Regions from separate parts of the Brumicola nitratireducens FR1064 genome, predicted to be linked through region 1. Evidence: predicted binding sites of a transcription regulator. Region 1 holds the regulator's gene; each other region holds the start of a gene.
What was found. The regulator FNR, encoded in region 1, switches genes on or off when oxygen is low (the NO sensors DNR and NnrR bind a similar motif). The targets are predictions, from matches to a motif close to TTGATCTAGATCAA.

Region 1 (10,598 bases):
GCTTGCTGCATTCGTGGCTTTCTTCAACATCTATGAGATAGAAACAGTGGCTCAACTTGAAGCCATGCAAACTGAAACGTATTTCTTTAATATGTTATTGACAGTTTTATTGTCACCGCTGATGGCCGGGATGGGTATGCTGGCGGTTAAAACTGAACGAAAACAAGCGATTAATGTTATTAGTTTGTTTATGTACGTCCCCTTTATACTCTGGCTAGCCACAGCAGAGTTGATTATATCCTTGCTTACCCAAGTGGGTATGACGCTGTTTATTTTGCCCGCAATTTACATTTTTATTACTACCATCTTTGCGAAACTTTTAATAGCGGATAAACAGCTAAGACCGTTTCTTGCAATAAAAACCTCGATTCAAATGTGTAACCAGTATTTATTGCAACTTACCGTCTTATTCGCTATTTTCTTAGTCTTGTTCGTGATCGGCATGCTAACCTTTGGTTTAGCATTTATTTGGGTGTTGCCTCTTTATTACAACGTTATCGGCATTTTATATAATGACTTGTTTGGAACCAACGTTGAGGCCCCTCAAACACAAGCTGGCAACTCCGAGGAAACGCATTTTGATGCATAAATTGAAAATTATTTCGATTGCCGTCATCGTTCTTGTTTTAGTGCTGTTTGGTGTATATTCATTACAACCAGAGCAATCGGTTATACAAAAAATCCCGCAGAGTGAATCGGCTAAAAAGCCCATCCCAGACTTTAGCCAATATGAAATCACGACGGAAAAAAAGAGAGCATTTTTTAGTTATTTAAAGCCAGCCGTTGAAGCACAAAACAATCATATTTTAGTACAACGAGAATTCATTCATGGCTTGAGGGCAAAATATATATCCGGCGAAATGATAACTGAGAAACAAATGCAAGAGCTCAATTGGCTCGCCGATGAATATCGTGTCGACGTAGACAAAAGCCTAGAGCCCGTATTTGATAAGCTATTAACTAGGGTTGATATTATTCCTGTAGAGTTGGTGTTGGTCCAAACTGCGAATGAATCAGCCTGGGGAACATCACGCTTTGCTCGCAAAGGTTACAATTTCTTTGGTCTTTGGTGTTTTAAAGAAGGCTGTGGTTTTGTGCCCAAACGTCGTAATGATGGTTCGGTACATGAGGTAGCAAAGTTTAATAATCTATCAAGGGCTATGTATACATATATGCGCAATTTGAATAGGCATGACGCTTATCGAGAAATGCGCGCAATTAGAAAACAGTTGCGGAATAAAATGCAGCCGATTTCAGCTGTTGCACTAACTGAAGGGCTAACGAAGTATTCAGAGCGCGGCGACGATTACGTAGTGGAATTAAAACAAATGATTAGAGTTAATAAGGATTTGATGTAATGCAAAAACCTATCTTATTGGTAGTTTTAGCAATGTTACTGACGCAAGTAGCTTATGCTGATGAAGTAGAAGTAAGTTACAAGACATTTTATAGTCACGTTAAAAAGTTAGATAATGAAGACACTCAGGCCCTGCAGTTTGCTTTTGGGTTTAAGCATGTTGGCACCGGTGAGCTATGCACAATAAATAAAGCACGAATAAGCACACAAAAAGTTCAGCTCCCCCTTACGGTTACGGCAGAGAACCGCTTCACTATACAATCTGAAAAAGCCCTTAGTTTGGCGGATGCGTTTGTTGTGATTGATTTTAAAGAGCCTTCAAATCAGTGCGACATTTCCGTTCAACTTGAAACAAAGCCAGAGTTTTTAAAAGCAGAGTATACGTTCGAAGAAATGCAGTTTATTTACGAACAGTACGAAGCATTTTTTAACGAGATGGGCAGCTTTCTATCCTTTATGATGCCAACGGTCAAGGGATTGATGTTTCAATTTAGCGACCAAGACTTACGTGAAGCCACCAAAACAGGCGAGATGGTCAATGCAGGTACACTGATGTTGGATGATGAATGGTTTGAACGTAAAAAGGGGCTGAAACTGCAAACCATACCGTTACGCATAACGGCTATGGCCAGCAAGTAGTCTAGGAATTAAGTTTCTTTCACAATATTTAATTGATACGCAATTTGATGCGCTAGGCGCTCAACGGCTTGATTTCCCTTCTCTGCAACCTCAATTGCGCGATGAAATTCAAGTATCCCGACATCATGCAGTTGAGGTTCAATTAAAATATCGGGCGGCTCACCAGCGAGTCGAGACCGAGTTACTCTAGCTTGCAGTATTTCTAATGAACTACTCATAACACCTACAATCCCCGGAGGCGTTCTTTTATTCGGTTTAGTGTCTGGTGAAAACCATTTCTTTATAAAGCCATCGCTTGCTCTATCTAGCATTTCATCCGTTTTTCTTTGGTTTTCTTCGTGCTCACGTTCACAAGTTTCAATAAGGCGTGGACGGAAGTCTGCGCTCAAATTGACAGCAATAACAAAATCAGCGCCCATATGTCTGCATTGATTCACAGGAACAGGGTTCACGACGGCGCCATCAACTAACCAGCGACCATTATGTTCTACGGGGCTAAATAATGCAGGTATTGCGCACGATGCTTGAATAGAATCACCAACTTCACCTTGATTAAAAACAACCTCTTTACCAGAGTAAAGATCAGTGGCTACACAAGCAAAAGGCAAGTTCATTTCTTCAAAGGTAGAAGCACAAAAATCTTCTCTTAGTTTGTCAAATACCTTTTGTCCGCTAGCAAGTCCACCACGTCGAAAACCGACACCCAGTAGCTTAAACACTTGCCATTCGGTTAATGTATTTGCCCAAGCTTCCAGCTCATCAAGTTTTCCACTTGCAAAAGCAGCGCCTACATATGCTCCAATTGAACAACCCGCGACAATATCTATCTGAACGCCAGCTTTTTGCAAGGCCCTTATGATGCCAATGTGAGCCCAGCCTCTCGCAGCACCAGCACCTAGTGCAAGTCCAATTTTCATATTATTCCTTGTTATATATTTGCAATTTGTATCACAAGTGAATCATCGATATTGGTCGATGAAATTTCTTCACTATTGAATTTATATTCTTTCTTTGGTGCACTGCGGTCTATCGTTAATGTGTCAAAATCGAATAACTGCTTATCTGCCATCTGACTTGGACTGATATTTTGAAAAGATTTAAATAAATTCTCTATTCTGCCCGGCGTTTTTTTGTCCCAATCAGTGAGCATCGCTTTAATATTTTGACGCTGTAAATTTTCTTGAGAACCGCACAGATTGCACGGAATTATGGGGTATTCATTGAGCTCAGCGAATCGAACAATATCTTTTTCTCGGCAGTATGCCATGGGTCTAATGACAATGTTTCGCTTATCGTCAGACAGTAGTTTAGGAGGCATTGATTTTAATTTGGCACCATAAAACATGTTTAAAAAAGTTGTTTCAACCATATCATCCATATGGTGCCCAAGTGCAATTTTAGTTGCGCCTATGCTCTCCGCAAACGAATATAAACTGCCACGACGAAGTCGAGAACACAAACCACAGGTGGTTTTACCTTCGTCAATCTTAGCTTTCACAACTGAATATGTGTCTTTATCGATAATGTAGTAGGGGATATTTTTTGATTCTAGGTAGTTAGGTAAGACATGCTCTGGAAAGCCGGGTTGTTTTTGGTCTAAGTTGACTGCAATAACATCAAAATGAATGGGAGCTGATTTTTTCAGACTGAGCAAAATATCCAACATGGCAAATGAATCCTTCCCACCACTTATGGCGGCCATCACAACATCCCCATCCTCTATCATGTTGTAGTCGTCTATAGCTTTGCCAACGTTTCTACGTATTTTTTTTGCTAATTTATCGTTACTGTATTTTAGCTTTTGGTTAAAGCCTGTTTCTTCACTCATTATGCATTCCGACAACCCATAAGCTGGGTCAATTCATTCAAAATAAAAACGCTGGTCTGTGTATGCTTCCATAGAATACAAAAAAATATGGCGTTTTTCGATGGGTGTCATTTTAATGCTTGTGAGCTTGGTAAGCAATTAACAAAGAGGCGTTAAGTTAAACGCTTTAAGTATTTAGTTGAGAAAGCGAGTAGAGAAAGCTTCTGCCTAGGTCGCAATAGCTTAATTTTCTGGCATAAGCTTGGCTCTTGCTAATATCAACTGAATTTAATTTGTTTTTACAATCAAGGTATCGCAATCAACTGAGTCAATAATAAGCTCCGCTGTATTACCTAGGAGTGCGGCGGTTAATCCTTTTCTTCCAACTGAGCCAATAACTACGAGGTCGGCTTTATATTGCTGGCAAATGGCTGGGATCATATCTTCGGGTAATCCTTCCTGCACATGTATATTAGTATCGTTGACCTTGTATTTCTCAGCCAGTGTATTTAATTGTGTAGTATGTCTTTCTTGCACCGTTTTATTGTAAATTTCGGGAGAAAAACTAGGTACTTCGACCGTTACTTGGACCGGTGCACCAGCATATGAGTTGGCAAAATGAAGATTCGCATCAAGTAGCTGAGATAACTCATATGCTGTTTCAGCCACTTTATCACTCAAGAATACATGTTCATCATCTTTAGCCGAAACACCGATTGCAGTCAGTATAGTTGGTTTTTGTGGCCATTCGTGAGACTTTACTAAGAGTAAGTTAACAGATGAGTTTCGAGCAATGTGCCAATCTGCAGCAGTAAATAAACTAGAAGAGAGTAATCCATGCTTCTTAGTCGCTTTTATAATAAGGTCACAACCATAATCACTGCAGGTATTTATTACCGCTTCATGTAATTTTTTATGCCACACAACAACTATGTCAATCTTAACTTTACCTGTTAGGTTGAGTTGTTTTATTTGAGCCTCTATCTTTAATCTTTCTTGTTCAACCATGGCCTCTTTCATATTGACACGTGCTTCGCTGTTAAGCACTGCGGTCATATCGTAAGATTTATCATAAATACAGGAAAACACGATTATTGTAGCGTCTGTTCTTTGCGCAAATTTCAGCGCACGCAACACCGGAGTTTGTTGTTCGAGGGTGGGGTCGGTAACAGCGAGTATTTTTTTACACGTAAACATGATTTTCTCCAACACTGATATATAAGTTTGTAGTGTGGATGCTTTTTGTTCAATACACCAGTTAAGCTATTGCCGCAGATCAAATAATTGCCGAAAAAAGTTAAAAGTTTAGCTCTATTAAGTTCTGCGCAGAAAGAGCCAAAATAACAGAGCACATGAGATGTTTACTATTTGCACTAACAAACGTTAGTAAAGTTAATTTCCATATCGGGTAAACGCTGCCTAATTCCATCAAAATTAATAATGGATATTAATTTGCCATCAACTTTTATTAATTCTTCTTTTTGAAAGCGGGTTAATAATCTACTGATAGTTTCCACCGTTAAGCCAAGGTAGTTGCCTATTTCATTTCTGGTCATGGATAGGTTGAACTGTTTTGCAGAAAAGCCTCTTTCTTCAAAGCGCTGCGATAAATGGCTCAAGAAGTGCAATAACCGCTCTTCTGCGCTGCGCTTACTGAGCAACATCATTAAATCATGGTCATGTTTAATTTCCGCACTCATGAAGCGCATTATTTGCTGTCTTAACTTTGGAAATTTCACCGACATCTCGTCGAGGGTATCGTAGGGGAGCTCGCATACCATAGCCGTTTCTAGGGCCTGGCTAGAACTGCCGTGCTTATTGTCTTTTAATGCATCAAAGCCAATAATATCGCCAGGGAAATGAAAGCCGATAATTTGTTCAACACCATCTTTATCGCTAACGTATGACTTAAACGAACCAGAGCGTACAGCGTACAAAGAATGGAAATCATCGCCATGGCGAACTAATTTATCATTTTTGTGTAGAGGTTTTTTGCGCTCAATAATGTCGTCTAACGATTCCAATTCATTTTTGTTCAAACTAACCGGCAAACACAAGTGACTAAAGGTACAACTTTGACAGTGAATCGAAAGTTCGGGGGCTTTTGCCATTACTTATTCATCCTTGTTAATTATGCCGTTAAGTTAGCTCATAACTAGGTTTAAGGTCAAGGCCAAAGAACATAGAAGCAACAGCAAAGAGATCGTAATCCTAGTCAATTTATGTTGAAAAATGGGGACTAAAAAGCTTGCTCCTAAACTCGCTGCAAAAAGCGTAGGGAGTGTCCCTACGCCAAAAGAAAACATTACAAGCGCACCTTGCATTGCCGACTCGCTGGCCAGAGACCAAGTCAGCACCGAATAAACCAAACCACAGGGTAACCAGCCCCATATCATGCCATACAGTAGAGTGTACAATGGGTTTTTGAAGGGAATAAGTTTTTTGGATAGAGGGGCTACTTTTCTCCAAAGACTTCCACCTAGTTTTTCTAAGTAAGATAAACCCTTGTACCAATCGCTGATGTAAAGCGCTAATAAAACCAAAAATACAATACTAATAATTTGCAAAAAAGGGAATGCGGATTGAATATTAACGGTTGCAATGCTGCCTATAAAACCAGTAATTGCACCTGCAATCGTGTAACTGACTATACGACCAAGGTTGTATGAAAAAATATAGGGAAGCTGTGATTGCCCTTTAGGAATTGCAAATGAAAATGCACTGGCAATACCACCGCACATACCGATGCAATGAACACCTCCGGCGATGCCAATTAAGAAAGCTCCTATGTAGTTAATGTCGACCATTATTACTTATCGACAGTGCTTGGCTTCGACTCGTTGCTGTCGGAGCCATTACTTTTGTTTAGTGTAACGATACTCTGATCAGCTTCTTTATCCTGGGTATTGATGTCGTCATCAAACAAAATGCTATAGCCTTGGCGATCGAGGTCTTCAAATTGATTCGACCGAACAGCCCAAAAAAATACAACGATCGCGATACCTACAATGATGATAGCAAGGGGTATCAACACATAAATAATACTCATACTTTCAATAGACTCCGTTACCTATAGGGTTTTATCTTAATCTTTAAGCAGCCGCGTAGAGTTAATTACCACAATGATGGAACTAATAGACATGCCAAGAGCAGCCATCCAAGGCGTTAAAAAACCAGCCATTGCTAGTGGTAAAACTAGCACGTTATACCCAATTGCCCACACCATATTCTGTTTTATTTTACGCCGGGTTCTGTCTGCCATAGCCAACACCAAAGAAAGAGAATCCAATCGTGCGTTAAGCAAAATAACGTCGGCTGCGTTTTTCGCTAAGTCTGACGCATTACCTACGGCCAAAGACACATCCGCTGCCGCTAATACAGGAGCGTCATTAATACCATCGCCAAGCATCAATACTTTTTTACCTTGCTGCTGCATGGTCTTTATTGTTGTTAACTTTTGTGACGGGGTACATTGTGCATAGCTATTATTAATGCCTAACTTGTGTGCTACAAAGCTAACATTTTTTTCGCTATCACCACTTAATATACTTGTGTCATAGCGCTTTAATTTCTTCAGTACTGCTGCTACGTCACTCTTTATTTGGTCAACTAACCAGAACGCGGCGACAACAGCGTCATTTTTAGTAAGTATCACTGTGGCATTATCAAGCTCATTAGCTAAAGGTGGGCACCCAGTTAAATTAACAAAGTTAGCTGAACCTAGTTTATAAACATGCCCGTTAAGCTTACCTGCAATGCCATTACCAATGCTTAAGCTAAAATCGTCAATTTGCTCGTCTTTAGTATTTATGTTGAGTTTTGCAAAGGCTTTTGCAATAGGGTGTTCGGATCTTATTTCTAATGCTGTGGCTATTGAGAGCAGTTTATCTCGCTGCTGGTCATCAGCAAACCAAGCTCTTTCGATAGAAAACTCTCCACGGGTTAGCGTACCCGTTTTATCAAACACGATGTCTGTTATTTCAGTAAGTTGCTCGAGTGCATCGGCTCGTTTAAGCAATATGCCGCCTTTGTTTAACTTAGCCATTGCACACGTCAAGGCAGAAGGCGTAGCCAAACCAAGAGCGCAGGGGCACGTAGCAACGAGCACAGAAATAGCGATCCAAAATGCATTTGGACCATCTTGAAAGTACCAAAATGTGTAAGTGATAGCTGTAAATGCCAATACAATCGCACCGAAGTGACGGCTAAGTTTGTCAGCCATCAAGGCAACTTTAGGCTTGTTCGCTAATGCCGTTTCCTGCAGCCGTAAAATTTGATTCACCATCGCATATTTAAGCGATGTAGTGACTCTGATAGTAATAACACCTAGCTGGTTGATTGTTCCGCCATATACCTGTGCGCCCTGCTGTTTTTCGACGGACTCAAACTCACCTGTTAGCATCGATTCATCAATGGTTGCTTGTCCTTCAGTGATTTCCCCATCCACTGGGATGATTTCACCGGCCTTAACAAGTACTAGGTCGTTTACTTGTAACTGCTTAGCTAACACGGACTTCAGTTCGCCATCTACCCACTTAAATGCGGTGACGGGAATATGCTTTAACATATTTGAAGATATTTGATTTGCTTTATGACGCGTTCTTTGTTCCAAGTAGCGACTAATAAGCAAGAAGAAAACGAACATACAAATTGATTCGAAATACACTTCAGCATCAACTTGATTGATTGTGATTATCCCAGCGATATAGGTAGATAATATGGCAATGCTAATTGAAATATCCATATTAATCGTTTTTGCTAATGTGGATTTTAAAGCGCTGAGATAAAAAACACTGCCTGAATACAAAACAACAGGGGTAGTTAAAACAAGACTGACCCAATTGAAATAGCGGGTTGTTTCAGCATCCATATCGCCGAAGAGATCGAAATATTGAGCCATGGCTAACATCATCACCTGCATAGTCATGATACCCGCTAGGCCGAGCTTTTTTAGATAACTTTTCTGTTCATTTTGAAATGACGCTTCATGTTTATCAGCTTGAAAGGGAAGTGATTCATAGCCAATAGTTTTAAGCTTGCCAAGCAGTTGTGAAAGATGAATTTCATCATCATTCCATGTAACCATCGCTCGCCTTGCACCTACGTTAACAGCAACCTGTTTAACGCCACTTACTTTTGCCAGTTGCTTTTCTATAAGCCAACCACAGGCCGCGCACGTTATACCTTCAACAGTTAACTGAATTTGTTTATCTTTACCGCTATCAAAAACAAATTCTTCTTGCAGTTCCGGCTCGTCATAAACCGCAAGTTTACTCATCGTATTGTCAAGCGCAGAATCGCCTTTTGCTGCAGGTTCAGTCCGGAATTCGTAGTAACTCTCTAGCCCGTTATCGACAATTGTGCTCGCCACGGCTTGGCAACCTGGACAGCACATATAATGTTTATTATTGAGAATAGTGACGGGGTATTTGTCACCCTCTAAATTTGGCAGCCCACAATGAAAGCAATCACCTTTTGAAATATTAATAGCCATTGAGTATGGGTACCGCCATTATGGATTAAAACTAGTCGCTTTCGATGTCGGTAAGGTAATGGTTTTTTGAACCTTCCAACTCTCGTCAAGTGGAGTAAGTCGTAACCGCCATTTTCCTTCTACGCTGGTATCGTTTTGAGCTCTGTAAATCCCACTGGCGTCGGCACTTAACAACACAAAAAAATCTCTCTCTTCTAGGGTGACATGAAAAAAATCTAGTTTTAATGCCTCTCTGGTTTGCGGTGCACCTGATAAAAATTCAACGGAGATGACATCGTCCGTTATGTTTAATCTAGTGCTGATACCGAGTGATTTTGCTTTCTCAATTTTATCTAATCTAGCATTAATTGATTTGCCTTCTTTGTAGTAGTCATCAACTACAAGACTGTTGGTACCATCCGTTGCGAAATTGACTACAATGCCGCCAACGATAAATGATGAAACGGGGATACAGATTAGAAACCAAGGCCAAAACTGTTTATACCAAGGCTTAACGTCTAGTTCTTCCATAATGCTTTAACTCTTTTTTTACTTGCGTGAATTAACTATGCTGTCGGTGGGAGAGTATACGGAATTGGGTAAAAAAAAGCCTCGTCATTACGAGGCTTTTTGAGTCGTATTTTTACTTTATTTGAGACAGGCTATAAACATAAGCTGCAACGACATGCACCTTGTCTTCACCAAGCGTCTCTTTAAACGCCGGCATAACACCGTTGCGCCCATAATAGAGAGTTTCAGTCACAGTCTTCTGATTGCCGCCATATAACCAGATATTGTCTGTCAGGTTAGGAGCACCGATCATTTGATTGCCTTTACCATCCATTCCGTGACAGGCTGCGCAAACCACGAATCTGGCTTTGCCGGCTTCTTTTAAGCCTTGATCAACGTCACGACCACTTAGGCTCAAGGTATATGCTACAACCTCGGCTACGCCGTCTTCACCCATGCTGTTGAGCCAACCAGGCATTGCGCCGCGACGACCTAAGATTAATGTTTCTTTGATCTTGTCACCAGAACCGCCATATATCCAATCGTTGTCCGTAAGGTTAGGGAAACCTGATGCTGCACCTTTTGCATTCGATCCATGACACTGCGCGCAGTTCTGCAAGAACAAGCGTTGGCCAACTTGCACAGCTTCTTCATTCTTTGCTAGTTGCTCGACCGGTGTTTTTGCATACTCAGCAAAAATGGGATCGAATTTCTCATTTGCATATTTGATCTGCAGGGCATACTCGTTCCAATTACCGTCTTCAATGTCTTTTTGCAATGCAAGCTTCGACTCTTCAAGTGAAAGCACACCT
Region 2 (10,598 bases), 1.8 Mb from region 1:
TCTTTATATGTTTCAAAACTGCGGAGAAACCCACCTACAATGAGCACTATGACCACAGCGGCCAATCGATTATTGCTAGGTGACTGCTTAGAAAAAATGAACGAAATTGCTGATTCCTCAGTCGATTTGATTTATTTGGATCCTCCGTTTTTTACTGAGCGAAAACACAAACTTAAAAATCGTCAACGCACCAAAGAATTTAGCTTTGACGATATTTGGAAGCAGGAATCGAGCTATGCAGAATTCCTGCACCAACGTATTCTTAAAATGCGTGATTTATTAAAGGATACCGGCAGCATTTTTGTGCACTGCGATAAAATGGCTAATCATATTGTGCGAGGCGTACTTGATGATGTATTTGGCTCAGAGTTTTTTCAGTCTGAAATTATATGGCAGTACAAACGTTGGTCTAACGCCAAAAAGGGGCTTCTGCCAAGCCATCAAAACATTTACTTCTTTAGTAAAACGAGTGATTTTAGCTTCAATAAGATTTTTATGCCTTACTCCGAGGCAACCAACCTTGATCAAATCCTACAGCGGCGCACCCGAGACAAGCACAATAAGTCTATTTATGCCCGCGACGAAGAGGGCAATATTCAGCAGGCAGACGCCAAGCAAGGAGTGCCCTTAAGTGACGTTTGGGATATTCCTTATCTGAACCCAAAAGCGAAGGAAAGAGTAGGTTACCCAACACAAAAGCCATTGCTTCTTTTGGAGCGCATCATTGAATTGGTTACCAATGAGAATGATCTTGTACTAGACCCTTTCTGCGGCAGCGGCACAACGTGTGTCGCTGCAAGCTTAACAAACAGGAAATACATTGGTATTGACCAGTCAGAGGACGCTATTCAACTGTCGCAATCGAGGCTAGATAAACCCATTAAAACCGAATCTCACTTGTTGAAAAAAGGCAGAAAATCCTTTGAAAATGCAAATCTAGGGGCATTGCAGTGCTTAGCTGGAATTGATTATAACCCAGTGCATCGAAATCAAGGTATCGATGCCATATTGGTTGAGCATCATCAAGGTGCGCCAGTGTTGGTTAAGATACAGAAGGACACGGAGACCCTTACGCAAGCAGTCGAATTGTTAAGTAATGCGATGATTGTGAAAGCCTCCAAAATGGGCTTTTTAATTAAAACGCGAGTTGCATTAGGGGAGGTCGAAGCTGCTACCGAGCTGAGTTTTGAGAGTAAAAGTGAAGACTTCACTATTCACGTGCTGGAAACCATCGAGCTTAAATTGAAACGCAATATTAGCGGGTCAGGATTGTAAGGTGATGGGTTTATGCGAGGGGCTTACCGAATGTTCACATTTGGAAGTAAGCAGACGGTCGAAAAAACCAAATATATGAGGTATTCGAGTTCAAGACTGAAAAGCTATTTTTAATATCTATCCAGTTCTTACTAATGATGAAGTGAAATAGAGCAAATCAAAGGGTCAGAGCACTTGAAAGATAGCTACTTTTACTAGCAACGCTATTCAGTATGCAAACCTGAAACGCGGCCGCACAATATATGTGCAGCAAAGCTGAGAATATTGCCCCTGTTGCATAGTTCAGGCTTATAGTTTATTTTACGATTACTAGGAATGTAATAATAAAATGTCAAAAAACTGAGACAGAAAGGGAACAATATGCTTTTAAAACACCTCTTGCCAGCAGCGTCGTTGAGTATGATCGCTCTAGGATTTGTTCATGCTGATGAAACGACCATTGCGTACGATATGGTCAGCAGTAGCAGCCTAAATTTAATTGAGTACCAAAATCCATATACAAATGCTTTTTCAAGCGCAGCTGATGGATTTCAAAAATATCAACGTGGTGTTTCAAGCTCTATCCCTTTTTCTGTATTAGATGACACTACAACTTTTTCGAGTGACAGTATAGGCATTGTGGCCAGTACTAATACAGAAGAATTTTTTGGGATCGTTGATACGGTAAACGCAGACACGACTGACGAGGTAGTTGCATCTTGGGTCTTCGATATTAGCGGCGAAACTGAGTTAGGTCTGCAAATTGATATGGGCGCCATGGGCGACTTTGAAAGCAGTGATGTATTTAAGGTAACAGCTTCAATAGATGGTGACTCTGAAGTTGAATTGTTGCGTGCGGTCGCAGATGAGTCGGCTGACCTTTCATATACGCTAGAGTCCGGAAAAGTTGTTAGTCTTAATGACCCACTTGTTGTAAATGGCACTGTGCTGTCTAATGTTTTTAAGCCATTGCGTGCGCCAATATTAGGGACTGGTAGTGAATTAACCATTCGACTAACTGCAAAAGCAAATGGTGGGACCGAAGCATTCGCAGTACAAAATTTAAAAGTGCTAAAGGGATTCGTCAATGAATCACCATTAGGTCCTGAAACAGTTGCTATCTCATTCATCCAAGGTACTGGCAATGCAACTCAAGTAAACGGGCTGGATGTGCGCATTGAGGGCATAGTAGTAGGTGATTTTCAACGCAACGATAGTATCGATAACGGTGACTTGCGCGGCTTTTTCGTGCAGTCTGAGGTAGGCGATGGTAACCCTCTAACCTCCGAGGCTTTATTTGTTTTTGATAATTCAAACCCCGACGTTGACGTAACTATTGGCGACCGGGTGAGCGTCACAGGTTCTGTATCAGAGTTTGGTGGAATGACACAAGTGAGCGCATCAACAGTCACTGTTTTAGCGAATGACCAAGCTTTACCTGTCGCACAAGTGCTGAATTTGCCAATTATTGATGATCTGCAATTAGAGGCCTTAGAAGGGATGCGGATAGTAATACCGCAAGAACTAGTGATTGGTGACTACTTTAATTTTGACCGCTTTGGTGAAATTGGCCTTACTTTACCATTAGGCGATGATAAACGTTTAAACACGCCAACTGCGGTAGTCGACCCAGACTCAAATGAGTATTTTGATTTACTAGCGGCTAACGCCGCAAGACGAATTTTGCTAGATGACGGACGCACAACGCAAAATCCTGACCCAGCAATACATCCGAATGGCCAAGAATTTACACTTGATAATCGTTTTCGTGGTGGTGACACAGTAACAAATGTACAAGGTATTATGCATCAGTCGTTTGGTGCATACCGCATTCAGCCAACGCAAGGGGCTGATTATGTTGCGACAAATCCTCGCACCAGTGCACCAGAAACTGCAGGTCGATTAAAAGTCGTCTCCTTTAACGTATTAAATTACTTTACCACCCTCGACCAATTTGGAAACAGCTGTGGTCCAGCTCTGCTATCGTGCCGTGGTGCAGATACTGCCGAAGAGTTTGAGCGTCAGCGATCGAAGATCATTCAAGCACTGAAAGAGATAAATGCAGATGTTGTTGGCCTAATAGAGATTGAAAATAACCCGGAAGCCGCCGTGAAAGATCTAGCTGATGGCATCAATGCAGCCATCGGCGAAGAGGTATATGGCTATGTCGATACGGGGACTATCGGAACCGACGCAATTAAGGTAGCCATACTTTATAAGAAAAGTGCCCTATCGCTAGCTGGCGATTTTGCAATCCTTGATTCTGTTGTTGATCCTCGATTTATCGATACCAAAAACCGACCCGCACTAGCACAAACATTCGAAGAAAATCAAGCAGGTGGGCGAGTCACTGTTGTCGTTAATCACTTTAAATCGAAAGGGTCTGACTGCGAAGAGTTTGGTGATTTTGATGTTCAAGACGGCCAAGGTAACTGTAACTTGGTGAGAACGGACGCAGCAAAGGCGCTTGCTGATTGGTTAGCGACTGACCCAACCGGCAGTGACGACCCTGATTATTTAATTATTGGTGATTTAAATAGTTACGATAAAGAAGATCCAATTGTCGCTTTACAAGCATCAGGCTTTGTTGACATGGTTAAACAATTTGGCGGTGAAAAAGCTTATTCATACGTATTTGATAGTCAGGTTGGTTATCTTGATTATGCGCTGGCAACCTCTGTTTTAGCGCAACAAGTAACTGCAGTCAGCATTTGGTCTATCAACGCTGATGAGCCTGATATTTTAGATTACGACACAAGCTTTAAGGCTACTGCACAAGATGCATTATTTGCACCTGATGCATATCGTAGTTCTGATCATGACCCGGTTATTGTCGGACTTGACCTTTATATTGTCCCACGCGATAAAAATCAATGTAAAAAAGACGGATGGAAAGATTTACGTCGTAACGATGGTTCCATGTTTCGCAATCAAGGTCGCTGCGTTAGTTACGTAAATACAGGTAAATAGCCTAGGAACCATATGGTCAAATTAAAGCCAGTCAGGTAAACGTGACTGGCTTTTTTGTTTGTTTACTAGGACTATTTATTTTCCTCGCTGTATACACATCCTTGAGGCTCCTATTGCCGTCAAAGCGACTATAGAATTTATAAATACACCTTGCCCCTTTCTATAATCAAAAAACAGCGTTAATGTGTAACAATACAAATTACCTCAAGGGAATCGATTCTTATGAAAACGACAATAGCTATTTTAACTATCTTACTTTTATCTGCTTGTGTGACCTTACCAAGCCCTACGCAAGAAAAAGAAGCTGACTACGGCCCATTTCCTGAAAATTACCAAGACATAGCGAGAGACTACCTGATGTCAGAGTTGAGAGACCCGTCCTCGATTGAAATTAACAATATGTCTCAACCTATAAAGCAGTGGATTGGTGACAAGTTAACTGGCATTAAGTATGGTTATTTGGTTTGCGTAGAAGTGAACTCAAAGAATTTGCTAAGCAATCTTACCGGTTTAAGAAACGACGCCCTGCTCATTAGAGACGACGTCGTCATAGACTATGTTAAAGACGGTGCGCTGATAAGCGGCATGAAGTTGTGTGACTAGTGCAAAGCAACGCTACAGTTTGTTATTGGCTAAGGCGCTGAGCCTCTCGCTCTTGACGTTCCCTGTTCACTTCTTTTTCGTTTTTTACCCGCCATCCCCATTTTCCGCGGTCCATAGAAGTAGGGCTGTTATCTTCCGAACTTAGATGATTGGCGCTTGAAAAGCCCTCCCAAACGTAAAAATTGCTAGTTTGTATGGTGGCTAGAGGAGACACATCAAGACTTGTCTCAGGCTTTTGTAATTGCTCAACGTTGCCGACAAGCGTCAGTATCGCGCCCTGTTGCAAATTTTCTAGATTCAAAGAATTATTAAACTTAGCGGTAAAAGTTCCTCCGCTTTGCTGTTTATAAATTGGCTGACCTGATTGTAAGAGTGGATATTGAGATACCGTTACAGTGGTGCTGTCATCTTGTTTACTTAAATCAAGAATAACACCGCCCCATCTAACGCCTTTGCCAACAGACTCATCGGTCACATCTGAAAAACTGACTAATGGCTGGCTGCTTGCCACCTGAATTTCATTAGGTGAAAACGCGCATCCCGTTAAAAGAATCGGAAGTAGTAAAGCAAATACAAATTTATTAAACATATTGGTTAATCCCTTATAGTTTTGCAATCGAGTGCAAATTGTCCGTTGATTACAAAGTAGTCTACTTTTATGAACATTTCAAATACAAACAGGCCAAAACAACAGCATGCGTTTTAAGCTGTGATTTATAAGAATCGGGAAAAGAAAGTTTTGCTAGTTCGTTAATGTGTCCTGTGTTTTTTTAAGCTTGGCGCTCAATTGACAGTATCGGCAAATAATTTGATAGTATACCGTTGAAACTGCGTACCACCCATGATGCAAATGGTGGTGAAAGCGAATAAAAAAAAACTAGCTATAACGACACTAGCTGACAAAATGATTGTCGGTATTTTTGTATTTCTTGCACATAACAATAAGGTTTAAAATAGTAATATGAACCCAATTCTTGAAGCTCAGTCATCTCACCGTTCTATTCGACAGTATATTGATAAACCGATTGACGTAAATTTATTACACAAGCTTATTGAGTGCGCGCAAGGCGCCGCATCATCAAGCTTCATTCAGTCATATTCCCTGATCCAAGTAAATAACAAAAATACTCGCGAAAAAATAGCGACGTTGGCGGGTGGTCAAAAATGGATAGAATCTGCAGCCGAATTTTTGGTTATCTGCGCCGATTTAAGGCGAGTTGAATATGCTTGTCTAAAACAAAACCTGGGCGCTTTAGAGGGCAACACTGAGCATTTTATTGCAGCAACTGTAGACGCTGCATTAATGGCGCAAAACCTGATGTTAGGTGCTGAGTCAGTAGAACTTGGTGCGGTTTTTATTGGTGGGATCCGCAACGATCCAAAATTAGTTTCTGAACTATTGCAACTTCCGGATCAAGTATATCCTGTTTTCGGTCTGTGTCTGGGCTGGCCTGATGCGCAACCTGAAGTGAAGCCTCGTTTCCCCGTAGATGTCATTCTTCATCAAGATGTTTATGACTCGTCTCGCTCTGAATCTGATGTGGATAACTACGACGACCAAATTCAAAATTACTACACGCAACGCGGCGAAAATCAAAAAACCAGTAATTGGTCTGAACAAACCGCGAATGCAGTACAAAAGAAAAAAAGAGAACACATGCTTGCCTTCTTGCAAGCGCGTGGTTTTTTAAATCGATGATATATACTCATTAATCATCTTGCATTCGCACAGCAAGTACGTCTTGCTTAACGCCATGTAAAACTGCATTTGCGGTAGAACCAAGCAGTGCTTTAATGCCGCTTCTACCGTGGGTGCCAATGATAATTAGGTCGGCACTCGTGTCATTCGCCAGTGCCTTTATTTCATCAGAAATATCACCGGTCTTGATGTGTACGTGTTCTTTGTTGATGCCAAACTTGTCTGCAATTACCTCTAACTTTTTTCTGGCATCGTCTACTGTTTCAGCATCCGTCATTGCGTTATATTCACCCCCATATAGTAAGGGTTGAAGGTAAACTATTGGCATTGAAACATAGACTAAGCTGACGTCTTCAGGCGTTTGACATACACTCATTGCTCTCTCAAGCACGTGTTCATGCTCAGCATTGAAATCTATTGCAACGATAATCTTTTTATAAATACTCATAGTGTATGCACCGTAGTAGTTTGATTTAAACATCTCTACGCTAACACTATCATGTCTGTATCGGGCAATGATTGACTTAAGTCAAACAAAGATAATGGGTTACACCTGCTAATATTGGATTATGGTTAAAAATAGCAACGAACGTTGATTTGCTTTTAGCTGGCGCAGTGGGCATCAACGTCAATTAAATTCTCGTTTGGACGTTCGAGACGTTTCATCACTTGATCGATTTTATTGACTAAGTCACGACTGATGGTTTTTTTGGAATACATCAAAAAAGAAGCGGTGCTTTCGTTTTTTAGTAAATCATAGACTTCGACGAAGTTGTGACTTTGGCAGCGCAGCGCTAACTCATACAGAGCAACTTCTCTTGTTGCAATGAAACCAGCTATGCGACCTGTTATCGCAAGATTTAGCGCTTGGCGCACATCGTTCAAAGCGACGAGTTTTTTTGCAAAATTTGAGTCAGATAATAGCGACTGATACTCGTCAGAGTATGACGTGCCTCGCATCACCCCAATTTGAGCAGGGATAGAGGGAAGCAAAGACAGCGCATTGAGTTCTTTAAACTGTTCTGTGTAACTTTTTTCAATGAACAGAATATTTGAGCTCAGCTTGAAGATTTCCTCTGAGAAAAAAGCAAATTTTTCCCTCTCCTCTAATTTTGCTGCTGACATCGCAATATCAAGTTGACCCGTTTCGATATGACGCACAATGCGCTTCCAAGGATAACTGTAAAATTGATAATCTATGTTTGCTGCGTCCAAGATGTTGGACAAATATTCAATGTCGTACCCGTTCGGGTTGCCGTCTTTGTCAGTATATCGATTTGGGGGACTGTCATCGTACCCTATCCGGAGTGTCGCCGTTTTTGCGAGTTCTTGATTGTCGTCGGTCTGTGAATAGCCAAAACTATTTGAACAGTATCCAAATAAAAGCGAACACACTATGACAACGAAAGCGTTTTTAATCATTGTTTCCCTAGCGTCAAACGAGCTATTTGTTGCTATTGATTATGCAAAATGCATGCGGTAAGAATTTTGAATGATATACCCTCTGATTAGAAAGTTAAACAGGGCAGAACAATTCAAGTCAGCTTTAATACTCGGCGAAGACGTCAATTATGTACTAGGCTGTTGGTATACCATGATAATTTAAATGTTTCCTACGTTGGCTGACTTCACCAGAAAAAAGCAAATGTGATCTCATGAGGCTGCATTTCATACCCATTAATACACGCATTACAAAGGAGAATTTATGACTATCAAAAATTGGGCAAGCGCAAAGTATCAAGGGTTAGGAAAAGAAGGAAAGGGTTCGGTATCTACCCAGTCAGGTGCTTTTAATGAGCAACCGTATGGTTTCAACACCCGTTTCGATGATAAAAAAGGGACTAACCCAGAAGAGCAGATCGCCGCTGCTCACGCCAGTTGTTTCACCATGGCCCTGTCGTTTGGTTTAGCCGAAAAAGGCTTAAAATCCGGTGAGCTAGATACAAGAGCAACAGTTAGTTTAGACAAAGACGGTGACGGGTTTTCGGTGACAAAATCAGAATTAGTCCTAAAAGCCAAGGTTGCCGGAATTAATGAAGCCGATTTTGCTGCTGCAGCCAAAGACGCTAAGCAAAACTGTCCAATCTCAAAGTTATTAAATTGCGAAATTAGTTTAACAATTGAAAGTTTTGAATCTTTATAGCAAATAATGGCGAAAGTTAGACTAAGATAAGGTAGTAGTGAGTCATTGTTGAATGACAATGACTCACTATATGATTTAAAGCAAAGTGGCTATTCAAGTTCAAGTCCATACTCTGAAAATAGTTGATAGACTCGGTCTTAGCCTTTTCTTTTCATTTTTTTATCAACTTTTTCCATCAACTGATTAATCTCAGCTCGTCTAAATTCATCTGCCAACGGTCTTTCTAAGCGCGGCGCTGCTTGTAGAGCCAGCGTTAAATGCTCCTTAGCTTTTGCATACTCTTTGTCGTCAAACAAAAACTCACCATAGAAGTAGTTTGAATCAATGCCGTTTGGATTGATCAATATGGCCTTTTCTAGCATTTTTTTGGCTGTATCGTCATCTCCAAAAGCAATCGGCCAGCCAGGTACTTTATGATAAAGCGTGCCTAAACTCGTATAGGCAGACCCACTCAACGCAGAATCGTCAAGTTTCATCGAAGCTTCTAGTGATTTCTTTGCATCCTTGGCTAATGAAAGGGCGCCTAAGCCTCCTTTGGCACCAGCATAGCTAGACTCAATAATACCTAACCAAACTAAATTGTTGGCATTTTCTGGATTGGCTTTAACTAATGCTTGGGCTTGTTTGAGTAGGCTATCAAATCCCGCTTCTTGAGCGTCACCTTCTAGTTGATAATTTACCTTTACCCACTGTTGTTGCAATTCGAGAAGCTGCGATTCAGGGCTTTTTGTTGCAAAAGTAGCGTCTGCTGCAAAAGTGCCGTCTGCTGCAAAAGTACCGAATGAAATAGTGGTCAATGACGATGTAGCAAATAGGACCGCCACTCCGAGTTTAGTAATTGATTTAGCGATTGATTGATGCGCTTTCATAGGAATATCCTCTTTTTATCAAAATAACAATCTGGCTTTCTAAGATTGTTGTAAATAACGTTTTATAACGGTAAGTTTAGATTGAATTGCGTTGTCGACTAGCTTTGGAATAAATCCGTTTATCCGAACGAAAAGCTTTTCAGGCCAACCAACAACTTGCTGTCTTTTCTTGCTGTTGAGAAAGTTCATAAAGGTTTTAGCTACCGCCTCAACACTGTCCACAGCGTTACCTAGTGCTTTATTCATCTCATCAACACTCACCGCGTTTATACTGGTACTGGTTGCGCGCGGTGCGAAATATCTAAATCTGATATTTGTATCGCTATATTCGCGGGCAAGTGCTTCTGTAAATCCACGCAAACCAAATTTGGAGGCACAATAGGTGCTAAAGCCGGGATAGCCTATATAGCCAAAGGCTGAACCTACTTGAACGACGTTGATCTGCTTTTGCTCAGCACCTTGTTCAGTGTGTGACTTCGCAATAAACTCTTGAGTAAATAACATCGGCGTTATCAGGTTGGTTTGCATTAACTCATTTATCATTTCGGGTTTTGTATCTTCAAATGCGACGAAGCTAGACAAACCGGCTGCATTTACTAGTAAGTCGACGGGCTTGTTCGCAAAAGCAAGATTAAGAATGTTTGCGCGGTCGTCCGATTTGTTTAAATCCCCTAGTAAAATTTCACAGTTTCCAGACATTGAGATTTTAAGTTGTGCTAGCTTTTTCTGATTGCGTCCTTGAATAAAAACGTGATACCCGTTTTCACCAAGAATTTTGGCAATTGCGCCACCGATACCACCCGAGGCACCAGTGACCAAACACGTTTTAGATACCTTTTGGTGTGTCAAAATTAGGCAGCCTTCATTTTGCTAGCTGAAACGTCCAAGGTTCTAAAAATATTGCCGTATAGAACGTAAAAACGTTTTGCACTTTGAACGATGAGATCTTGTTCTTTAGGACAATCAATTTTATCCATTAAAGTTTCAAAAAACTTAACATGATCGATATCCAGCGAGCCGTGAGATACCAAATAGCTAAAGGCTTTTTTGGGTAATCCTA
Region 3 (10,598 bases), 1.6 Mb from region 1:
AGAAAGCTCTGTAAAACCAACATCAAAGATGGCTTCCGACTGGGCTAACAGAGCCTTATATCCTGCTTTATCGTCAGGCTCAATTTCATCAATGCGAGCCAATGTTTCCTCGATGGTGCCGCCATAATCAAAATGGCTATTGTCTGGATAGACAAAGCGATACCAAGGTTCTACAGCAACGAGCTCAATATAATCTTCTAATTTCTTATCAAAAAGCGAAAATAGTTCTTCAAATAAGAATGGAGCCGTAACAACGGTCGGACCTGCATCAAAAACAAAACCGTCTATTTTATGCTGTTGCGCCCGCCCGCCCAAGCGTTCGCATTGATCAATAATCACAACATCATAGCCTTTTGCACGCAGCCTAAGTGCAGATGCCATGCCTCCAAAACCGCCGCCAATAACAACAGCCTTATTCATGAGTACTCGCTTTTGTTTTTGTTCGTAGGCTCTGAGCCGCTTTAATAACAGATGCCGCGCAGTTTGCAGGAAGTAAGCTTAATTCTTTCTCACATTGCTTCAATAAATAGCGGGCACGATTGCGCGCAATATAAGTCGCCTCTTCGATACAGCTTCGTGACGCTAATAAATTAATCAGGTTAAGTTGACCGCGCTGCGAGTCTTGTTGCCAATCGTCCAAGTCATCAACAATTTGATAGGCGATGGCAAAGTTATTTAATGCTTGATGTGCTGTTTGAACATGCTCCTCCATGTCTGCCATTAGTAGAGGAAGAGATAAGGTCAGTTGTATTAGTGGCCCTGACTTCATCGCCGCAATTTTTTCATACTGTTTTACACTAATGTCAGGTGTTGCATCGATATCTTGCGATTGACCGTGGATCGTAGTTGAAACAGCTCTATGGGTATGCGACAGCAATGTCGCTAATGAGTGATGTGGTCCGATGTCTGCTAACGCTCCGTATGCGGCAGAAATCATCACATCACCAGCACATATAGCGTGCGATTTGCCGTATTTTTTCCATACCGACTGCCTACCTCTCCTGATTGTTTCTGAATCTTGAAGATCGTCATGAACAAGGGAGGCATTGTGAAGCAATTCAATAGTACAGGCCATTGCGATTATTGACTTTTCAGGCAATCGTAGTGCAATTCCGGCTTCAATACAGAATGTAGCGCGAGCTCGGTTGCCGCCACTGTTTAAATGGAACAAGCCAGGTTGGCTATCTTTTATTCTAAAGTGCATGTCTTCTTCACACTGCTTTAGGATAAAAGACATTGTTGGTAAGTCGAGCGCTTTCGTTTGTATCATAGGTATTACTCTAATATGAGAGCGAGCCTGCGGGCCCAAGTTGGAACCGCAAACTCGCTAGACCAGTGAATAATATGCGCTTATTTCTAAGCGTGTTTCTCTGCTGCGCTTTGGCTTTCACTAGTAGCCGCGTACCATATCAACAAACCAAACGCGATCTTGTTAACCAAATCAGCAAGGTTGTACACTATGTTAAGTGTTTCTTGGTCAGCTGTACCCGTCATATAACCAAGCACGTAACCAATTGGGTATATCGCCCAACCTACCGTCACGATCCAACGCATTGCTTTGTATGCATATGTTACAGCAGGACTCGCGTTTGCTTCAGCAGCTTTTCCGGCTTCGCCGAAGAAGATTTCATATAGAATATAAAACCAACCCAACATACCGATTACAAAGCCTACTGTAATATTTAAATAGCCAGCTTCTGACATGTATCCTGGTATAAGCATCACTAAAGTACCAATTAGTAGACGCCAGAATATTCCAGCAGATGCTACGCCGATTGCACGCAGTATCAAATAGAATTCAATCATAAGAAGTGGCACTGTTAACAACCAATCTATATACCTATACACGGTAGGTGTCGATTGCGTAGCAACCCATACATCGCGCATATAGAAATAGTGAACGGCTGCTATGAAAGTTACTAGCGCTGATACTACAAGCGAGGTTTTCCATTTGGCGGTTACGCCCTGCGTTTCCCAAAGGAAAAATACAGTTGACGCCATTAATGCCATAGAGATTAGCCAAAACGAAATGCCAACAAAATCGTCGGATTCTAAATTAGCTGCGGCACTTGCAAAGGTGGGTAACATTAATAAAAATAATGCGGTAACCATCATTTTTACATTGACGCTGACGTTGCTCAGCGAGAAGCTTTTTGTTTTGTTATAAGCGTTTTTTGTAGTCATAATTTTTTCTCTGTTTATCCTTTAAAAAAATTTTTATGGTACATGTTCATTAGAGGATCTTGTTTCTTGTGTTGCTCTAATGACAAATTTCTACGCTCTATTACAAAATTGGTTGAAATATTTACAATAAATTTACAAGTTAGCCGGAAAGAATTTTTGACGCGTTTCTCTATACCTCAGTGAATTCAGAGCTTATAGCGTTTTCTATAAAATTTAAAATACTATATAAATTGGCGTACTTAAATTTGATCTTTCCAAATTGAAAGTCTCATATAACGACTCTTAAGCTTCTAATTTTATTAAAATAAGAGATTTTTGCAGTCAATAATATTGATAAAAGAGCATTTTTATTAATTGAAAAAAATCCTTTCTAATATGCACGCACCAGTGTTTTAGGGTGAGAGCAATATTATTAAGTATCGCTCGATTAACAGAATAAGAAGATGATAATAAGAGTCGATTGTAAATAAAGTGTTAATTTGTTGGGTTGAGAAAGGCTACGCCGCGGTTTTTATTTTTTACTAAAAAACGCGAAACTCGGGTTAACTGTATTCACGCAGTATCAACGCGTCGCTATGCAAATACTAAAGTCTTCGTTTGATGAATAATAACGCGATCTTGTAAGTGATATCGAATACCGTTTGCAAGCGCATTCACTTCACAACGCTTTCCTTTTCGTACCATATCTTGTGCTGAATCGCTGTGACTAATGCGCAATACTTCCTGTTCAATAATAGGGCCTTCATCAAGGTCTGAAGTTACGTAGTGACATGTTGCGCCAATTAGCTTTACACCTCTTTCATATGCCTGCTGATAGGGTTTTGCTCCAGCAAATGAAGGTAAGAAACTGTGGTGGATATTGATTGCTTTCCCTGCGAGTTTTTTGCATAAGTGGTCTGGCACAATTTGCATGAATCGGGCAAGTACCGTTAAGTCAATTTGGTAATGTTCGAGTAATCTTTCAACTTCCTTAAACGCTGCTGTTTTGTCCGTAAAATCAATAAAATGAAACGGTACTTTATACCAATCGGCATACTCACGCATGGTTTCATGGTTGGCAATAATGCATGGGATATTGCACCGCAGCTCACCGGTGTGCCATCTATGCAGCACATCAATTAAGCAATGAGACTCTCTGCTGGCCAATAGCGCTACGTTTGCATTTTTTTCAGAATCGCTGAGTTTCCAACGCATGTCGTAACGTTCAGCTACTTTGCCAAAAGCATTTACAAAGTCCTCGTGATCCACGGCAATCGATTTCGCATCAATTTCGTGGCGCATAAAAAAACGATTGAGCTGCAGGTCGGTATGATGACTAGCCTCCAGAATGTTCGCACCATGCTCTGCGAGAAATTGGGAAACAGCCGCCACTAGTCCGGTTTGGTCGGGACAGTCGATAACGAGACGATAAGTTGAAAGCAAAGCAAATTTTCCTTTTGCGTTGATGAAGTGATGTTTTGGATATAAAGTATACCGTGGGTGCTTTTTAATTGGTAAGTAATTTTAGTTGTATACCTACATAGCACTTGCTTAATGACAGTTTTCGTTGTGATCTAGGTCAATCCAGTTTGCGGTAAATGTAGCCGCAAGACTAAAGTCGCATTATTGTCATCCGAACTTTGTACTATAAATGTAGCTTAAAGAATGAGCACGAAAAATAGCGCACAATGATGGCGCTGTATTTTATATTTAGTAATTTACGTCAGGTAATAGGGAATGGATATGACAAGAGTAGCGTTAGTAACAGGTGGAACACGCGGAATTGGTGAAGCGATTTGTATAAAGCTTTTTGAAAAAGGATATAAAGTTATTGCCAACTACGGCGGCAACGATGTCAAAGCAGCTGAATTTTCTGAGCGGACCGGAATTCCAACAGCAAAATTTGATGTGTCAGACTTTGATGAAACGGCTGCAGGCATAGCGAAAATTGAAAGCGAATATGGCCCGATTGACATATTGGTTAACAACGCCGGTATTACTAGAGATGGCACAATGCACAGAATGACTTTTGAACAATGGAACGCAGTTATTCAAACTAACTTGTCTTCTTGCTTCAATACTTGTCGTGCAGTCATTGATGGAATGCGCGCAAGAGAGTTTGGCCGCATCATTAACGTTGGTTCTGTAAATGGTCAAGCGGGTCAATATGGACAAGTTAACTATGCAGCCGCTAAGTCTGGTATTCATGGGTTCACCAAAGCTTTAGCATTAGAAGGGGCGGGCAAGGGGATCACGGTAAATGCCATCGCACCTGGTTATGTTGACACTGATATGGTGCGAGCTGTGCCTGAAGAAGTGTTGGTGAAAATTATTAAAACAATCCCAGTTGGTCGTTTAGGAAAACCTGAAGATATTGCCAACAGCGTGGCTTTTTTAGTTGATGACGAATCTGGTTTTATTACAGGCTCTACATTGTCTATAAACGGCGGTCAACATATGTACTAAGCAGTTCTGCATACATTGGCAGGGCTCATTGCTCTTTGCGATAGACCCGCTGTAATGCGGCAACGCTTTGAACTGATAAATTAATAGTAAAAACGGAGGCCATAGTGCCTCCGTTTTTGAGTTTAGTTTTCTGTTTATGAGCGAGCTTTTTGCGATATATCTAAAATTCGAGTATCGCATTAAATGTGGTAGTTGAAGGGAACCCATCGGCAATCAACTGATTTCGGCTTTGAAATTCACGAATGCCAGCTCTGGTCGCGGGGCCGATAATGCCGTCAGCGCCACCAACATCAATACCCATGGAATTTAACTTTCGCTGCATCTGAGCCATTTGACTAATGCTATACTTAGGGAGTTCTGGTAGTGGCTTGCTCAATTCATCGTTGCCTAAAATACGATTGGCGAGCTGACCTACCGCAATGCCATAAAACTCAGAATTGTTCCAACGTAAAATAACGTTAAAGTTGTGATAAGCCAAAAATGCCGGCCCTTCATGTCCTGCAGGTACAATTAATGTAGATGGAATATCTGATTCACCGACACTACTGCCATTGGCTTTTGTAATATTCAACTTTGCCCAATGACTGATTGGTTTTTTCTCGTTACTTACACCGGCATAATCGAAATCAGATGGCAGCACTACTTCACGCCCCCATCGGAGACCGGGTTTCCACCCTAGTTTATTTAAAAAGTTTGCCGCTGACTCAAGTGCGTCTTTTTCACTATTCCATAAATCGGCTTTGCCGTCACCGTCGCCGTCAAGCGCATATTTCATGTAAGCGGTGGGCATGAATTGTGTGTGTCCCATTGCCCCAGCCCAAGACCCAATCATTTGTTCTTTATTAAGTGATTCGCGATCCATAAGTTTTAATGCAAGCATTAACTCACCGGTGAAATAGCCACTGCGACGAGGGTCACATGCCAGTGTAGCTAATGAATCAAGTGTAGACATTTTGCCTTTATAATTGCCAAAATTAGTTTCAAGCCCCCAAAATGCCAGTAAATAATGACCAGGTATCCCGTACTTTCTGGTCAACTCAGCTAAAAACTCTTTTTTCTCGGAGAGTGCCTCGCGGCCCTTCTCAATACGCCATTGATTGACTCTTGCGCTGTAGTAACTAGGGAACGTTTGAACAAATTCGGGTTGATTGCGATCGTATTCCAACACTTTAGGAATTTGCGTTAAGTTTGGAATTTCAGCTGCTATACGAGCTTCTGACACGCCTTGTTGCAGCGCAATTTCTGCGAGATTGACTTTACATTCAGCAAAGCTAGGCTGCTTTTCGGCGGCAGGCTCAACCATCGTTTGCGCATGGGACGGTGCTGCTATTGAAAGTAAAATTGAAAACGCAGATAGAGACGAAAGCAAAGTTGCTCCTCTCTTCCTGAATGACCTGTTAATGTGAGAAAGCGGTCGAAACATAATATTGAGTATTCCCTAATACAAAAAATGTGATTTACGTTGACGAATACAAACGTAGTCAAAACTAGAAGACGAGATTATTACTTATACAGACCATTAAATACACAAAAAGTGCGATAGTTCGCACTTTTTGTATTTTTGCTTAAAAGGTAGTTAAGCCGATAGCGATTTACAATACCTTAGGAATACTTATCAATGAACTCAGTAATCAACGGGCGAATATTCTTACGATACATTGAACCGCTAAATATTCCATAGTGACCTGCACCCGGCTGAAGATGATGTTTACGCATGTTTTTAGGTATGTTTTGACAAAGATCTTGCGCTGCTTCAGTTTGCCCAATACCGCAAATGTCGTCTTCAGCGCCTTCAACGGTTAGCAGGGGAGTGTTGGTAATTGCATTGAAATCCACTGGCTTACCATTGTAGGTAATCGTTTTGTTTGCTAGTTCGTTGTTTTTGAATACACGTTCAATCGTTTCTAAATAAAACTCAGCAGGCATATCAAGAACTGCCATATATTCGTCGTAAAATGCTCTAAAGCGCTCGCTATCTTCGTGTTCACCAAACAGTAAGTTTTGGAAGTATTTTTGGTGTTTTTTCATGTGGGCTTCTTTGTTCATAGAAATGAACCCGCCTAACTGCATAAATCCAGGATAAACTTCACGCCCTTCGCCGGGGTAACCAACCGGTACTTTCATAATAGCGACATTTTCAAACCAGCTCATTGGATGCTCGTTTGAAAAATCATTCACGCGCGTTGGATTTTTACTGATATCTATTGGACCAGCCATTAATGTCAGTGACTTCGGTATATTTGGATTTTTGTCTTGTGCCATGACTGCGGTTGCAATTAACGCTTGAACAGTCGGCTGACAGATAGCAATTAAATGTGTCTCTGGGCCTAAGTGATTCATCATCTCAATCAAATAACTGACATAACAATCGAATGAGAACGGGCCTTCTTCTAACGGTACTTCACGAGCGTCCAACCAATCCGTGATATACACTTCATGACTTGGCAATAAGGCCTCCACAGTTCCCTTCAATAAGGTTGAGTGATGCCCAGAAAGCGGTGCAACTAGCAATACTTTGTCTTTGTCAGTTTGCCCTGCTTTATTAAAATGGATCAGGTTGCAGAATGGCTTTGCGAATACAATTTCATCTTGAACCTTAACTGCTTTACCTTTTATATCAATTGTAGTGATATTAAAGCCCAGCTTGTCATAGCGTTGCGTTACTCTCATTGCTGATTCGAGCGTGGCACTTGCAATTCGTCCGCTCCAAGTGTGCGAATAGGGGTTGCTGGGATGTGAAATAAGCTCATTAACTAAGCGAAAACCTTCACTCATTAACTGTCCACTTTTTGCAAAATAATCGTATGCTTGATAATTCATCACGTCTCCTAGTACTTCAATGCCAGCAACGGCGTTGGGCAAATGCTAGATAACTTAGCTCAACAGTTCTTGCTGGGTAAAAAAAACTCCAAGTGCTTGGACCATTACATCCTTGCGCTTGGAGTTGATTTATATAGTATACAACCCGTATCGGTGTGTATAGATAGAGCTCATTACTTAGCTTTAGCAGCCGCGCTCATTTTAGCAGTCATCTCTTCACTCAAGCCTTTGATCATTTCGCCAGCTTTAGTTTGAGCGCCAGAAACTAGGGTATACGTTTCTTTTGCTGCTTCAGTTACTGTCTGCTGTAAACCTTCTAAATACGCTTTTTGCGCTTCAGCAAGGCTTGTTACGTCTTTCTGCTGGCTTGCAGTTTCAGCGAATGAAACACCGCCGCTTAAAAGCGTAGAGAAAAGTGCATTTTGTTTTTCAGCTAGTGCTTGAAGAGTAGACATGTTTAATGTCGCTAATTCAGTAACAGGCTTCATTGTTTCTTTAAGTTGTTCATTCATTTGGTCTAACATGATATATCTCCAATATTTAGAAAATTAAGGGGTAATTACGCTTTTGTTTCAACTTCTGTTTGCTTTTCAGGTGTTGCTTTAACATCAGTTGTTTTAATTTTTGCCGGTGCTTTTACTTCTTCAGCACTTAGCGTTGCAACTGGCTTCGCCGCAGTCTTAGGAGCTGGCGTTGCTTTCGTTACTGGCTCCTGTGCTACCGTTTTTGAAACTGACTTCGTCTTGGTAGCTGCTTTGGTCGTTTGTTTTTCCGGCGTTGTCTTTCCTGCTTCGGCAACAGGTTTAGCTACTGCCTTCGACGTCTTAGTTGAAGCCGTTTTCGATGCGGTCTTCTTCGCTGGCGCTGCTTTTTTCTCTGGCGCCGCTTTTACTGAAGAAGCCTTTACAGACGCTGCCTTTACTGGCTGTCCTTGTGCAACGGCCTTACTGACTTTCTCTTTTGCTGCTTCAGTTGCTGCTGTGATACCAGACTGCATTACATCTGTGTACTGCTTTGAGACTGCACTGACGGTGTTATAGGTCACTTTTGAGTTGCTGGTTAAGCGTTCTCTTACCGATTCTGCATATACAGACTGAGCAGCTAAAACGCCTTGCACTTCAGTTTGTTGTGCAACGGTTTGCATTAACTTCACGCTGTCTTCAACTAGCCCAGAGAAAAATTGGGTTTGTTGCTTAGTCACAGTTTCTATCGCTTTTACATTAGCGGCTAACAGCTCATTAACTGGCTGTGATGACTTTTTCATTTGTTCTGAAAATTGACCAAACATACTCTTTCTCCTGTTTATTTGATTAGGCTTTGCTGCGTTGCAACATTTGACATGTTCAAATAATATACGATATCCAGAGAAGATCAAGAAATATTTTGCTGCACTGCAACATATTTTTCATTTGAATGAGGTGAGTTTAGAGGTGTTGCAATTAATTATATGATTTAGTTGTCTTTTTTGTTTTTTGGGTTCAGGTTCCAGGTTGACATATTTTGCTCCATGATTTTTGAAAACATGCCAATAGGACTGTTGTCGACCATATTTTTCATTAGCCCTTGAACTTTATCTTGCTGTGCTATGAACTGCACGATGCTCTGTTCAAGATATTGTCTAACGAATACTTCCATATCGCTATCATAAAATCGAATAAGCTGTTTGAGCAAAACATCAGTTAATAAAGACTGTTGTTCGTTGGCTTCTGATTCACTAATGATTTGCAGTAGTACCGACTTCGTAATGTCCGCTTCAGTTTTTGAATCAACTATTTTGAACTCAGTTCGATCGTTTATCAGAGTCTTGATAAAATCTAGATTGACATACTTGCTTTGTGAACTGTCGTACAAACGGCGATTCGGATATTTTTTAATGACGACCAAGATAACCTCTAAGAAATAGTAAACAACAAAAGGTAAGGCAAAGCCCTCCCAAAAAACGAGTACAAAATAAAAAGGCTCAATTAAGAGCCCTTAAATTCTAGCCTAATTAATAAAAAGTTGCTTGGCTTTCATTTATAGCATCAACGTTGTGTCGCTTTTCATTCATCCAAGCGTTTCAATACGTAGTCTCCTGGAGCGTCCATAATAGCCGGATGTTGTTTACTTTGGCCGGGCTGTGGTGCTTTAATTTTTTTACCAGAAGTAGATTGCATCCATTGATGCCAGTCCGGCCACCATGAACCATTGTGCTCTTTCGCGCCATCAAACCAGTCTTGTGATGAATCGGGCAATTCGTCATTTAACCAATGTGGATATTTACCACCTTCAATGGGGTTAATAACACCAGCCAAATGGCCAGAACCAGCCAGCACAAAACGACTGTCACCGGATACTAGTTTTGCCCCTTCATACGCGCCTTGCCACAGAACGATATGATCAGCGACCGTAGATAAAAAGTAGCTAGGCATATCAATCTTGCCTAAGTCAATTGGTACTCCATCAATAACCACGGCACCAGGGTCTTTCAGTTTGTTTTCCCAATAGGTGGTGCGCATGTATTGTTTGAAGCATGCTGCTGGAATGTTCGTTGCGTCGCTATTCCAATACAAGATATCGAATGGCGCAGGGTCTTTACCTTTGAGGTAATTTTCTATAAAAAATGACCAAAACAAGTTGTTCTCACGCAACAGACTGAAGCTCATGCCTATTATTCGGCCATCAAAAACGCCTTTAAGTTCTGCGTTTTGTTCAATCATGGGCAGCATGTCTTCAGAGAAGTAATTTCCAACTTCTCCCGGCTCGTTAAAGTCTAATAAGGTCGTTAAAAAGGTGAGTGATGCGATTGATTCGTCACCGAGGGCTCGCAAATAGGCGGCGGTCATTGCCAATAACGTACCGCCAACACAGAAACCGGTTAAATTAACCTGCTTTTGTTTTGTTATGGCTTTTACTTGTTCAATTGCCTCGAGTGGCCCTTTGCGCATGTAGTCCGTAAAGTCATTGTCCGATAATTCTGAGGTCGGGTTCACCCATGAAATCATGAATACCGAATACCCTGCGTTCAGCAAGCCCTTTACCATCGACTTCTTTTCATCTAAATCAAGAACATAATATTTATTGATAAAAGGAGGCGTTATTAATACAGGTACTTGGTAGTGATTTTCTTGAATGGGGGTGTAATGAATAAGCTGGATGAGTTCATTCTG

Region 2: the regulator FNR is predicted to act here: its motif matches at 7,046-7,059, upstream of GNIT_RS00865 (universal stress protein).
Region 3: the regulator FNR is predicted to act here: its motif matches at 3,733-3,746, upstream of phbB (acetoacetyl-CoA reductase).

Annotation. Positions count from the first base shown of each region.
Region 1 covers NC_016041.1:1,998,740-2,009,337, forward strand. The annotation lists gene GNIT_RS08665 (DUF975 family protein) at 1-589, shown strand, start outside; gene GNIT_RS08670 (glucosaminidase domain-containing protein) at 582-1,358, shown strand; gene GNIT_RS08675 (DUF2987 domain-containing protein) at 1,358-1,996, shown strand; gene rssA (patatin-like phospholipase RssA) at 2,005-2,913, opposite strand; gene ttcA (tRNA 2-thiocytidine(32) synthetase TtcA) at 2,925-3,824, opposite strand; gene uspE (universal stress protein UspE) at 4,092-5,000, opposite strand; gene fnr (fumarate/nitrate reduction transcriptional regulator Fnr) at 5,177-5,914, opposite strand; gene GNIT_RS08700 (sulfite exporter TauE/SafE family protein) at 5,948-6,610, opposite strand; gene ccoS (cbb3-type cytochrome oxidase assembly protein CcoS) at 6,613-6,852, opposite strand; gene GNIT_RS08710 (heavy metal translocating P-type ATPase) at 6,889-9,297, opposite strand; gene GNIT_RS08715 (FixH family protein) at 9,316-9,807, opposite strand; gene ccoP (cytochrome-c oxidase, cbb3-type subunit III) at 9,920-10,598, opposite strand, start outside.
Region 2 covers NC_016041.1:199,001-209,598, forward strand. The annotation lists gene GNIT_RS00840 (DNA-methyltransferase) at 40-1,275, shown strand; gene GNIT_RS00845 (ExeM/NucH family extracellular endonuclease) at 1,636-4,224, shown strand; gene GNIT_RS00850 (hypothetical protein) at 4,447-4,827, shown strand; gene GNIT_RS00855 (Slp family lipoprotein) at 4,850-5,416, opposite strand; gene nfsA (oxygen-insensitive NADPH nitroreductase) at 5,789-6,526, shown strand; gene GNIT_RS00865 (universal stress protein) at 6,537-6,974, opposite strand; gene GNIT_RS00870 (substrate-binding periplasmic protein) at 7,130-7,948, opposite strand; gene GNIT_RS00875 (OsmC family protein) at 8,232-8,669, shown strand; gene GNIT_RS00880 (tetratricopeptide repeat protein) at 8,807-9,538, opposite strand; gene GNIT_RS00885 (SDR family oxidoreductase) at 9,578-10,387, opposite strand; gene GNIT_RS18310 (iron-containing redox enzyme family protein) at 10,390-10,598, opposite strand, start outside.
Region 3 covers NC_016041.1:441,743-452,340, forward strand. The annotation lists gene crtI (phytoene desaturase family protein) at 1-420, opposite strand, end outside; gene GNIT_RS01900 (polyprenyl synthetase family protein) at 413-1,270, opposite strand; gene GNIT_RS01905 (bacteriorhodopsin-like) at 1,357-2,184, opposite strand; gene purU (formyltetrahydrofolate deformylase) at 2,758-3,606, opposite strand; gene phbB (acetoacetyl-CoA reductase) at 3,907-4,629, shown strand; gene GNIT_RS01920 (lytic murein transglycosylase) at 4,790-6,052, opposite strand; gene GNIT_RS01925 (polyhydroxyalkanoate depolymerase) at 6,232-7,449, opposite strand; gene GNIT_RS01930 (phasin family protein) at 7,623-7,973, opposite strand; gene GNIT_RS17600 (phasin family protein) at 8,009-8,737, opposite strand; gene phaR (polyhydroxyalkanoate synthesis repressor PhaR) at 8,902-9,333, opposite strand; gene GNIT_RS01945 (PHA/PHB synthase family protein) at 9,492-10,598, opposite strand, start outside.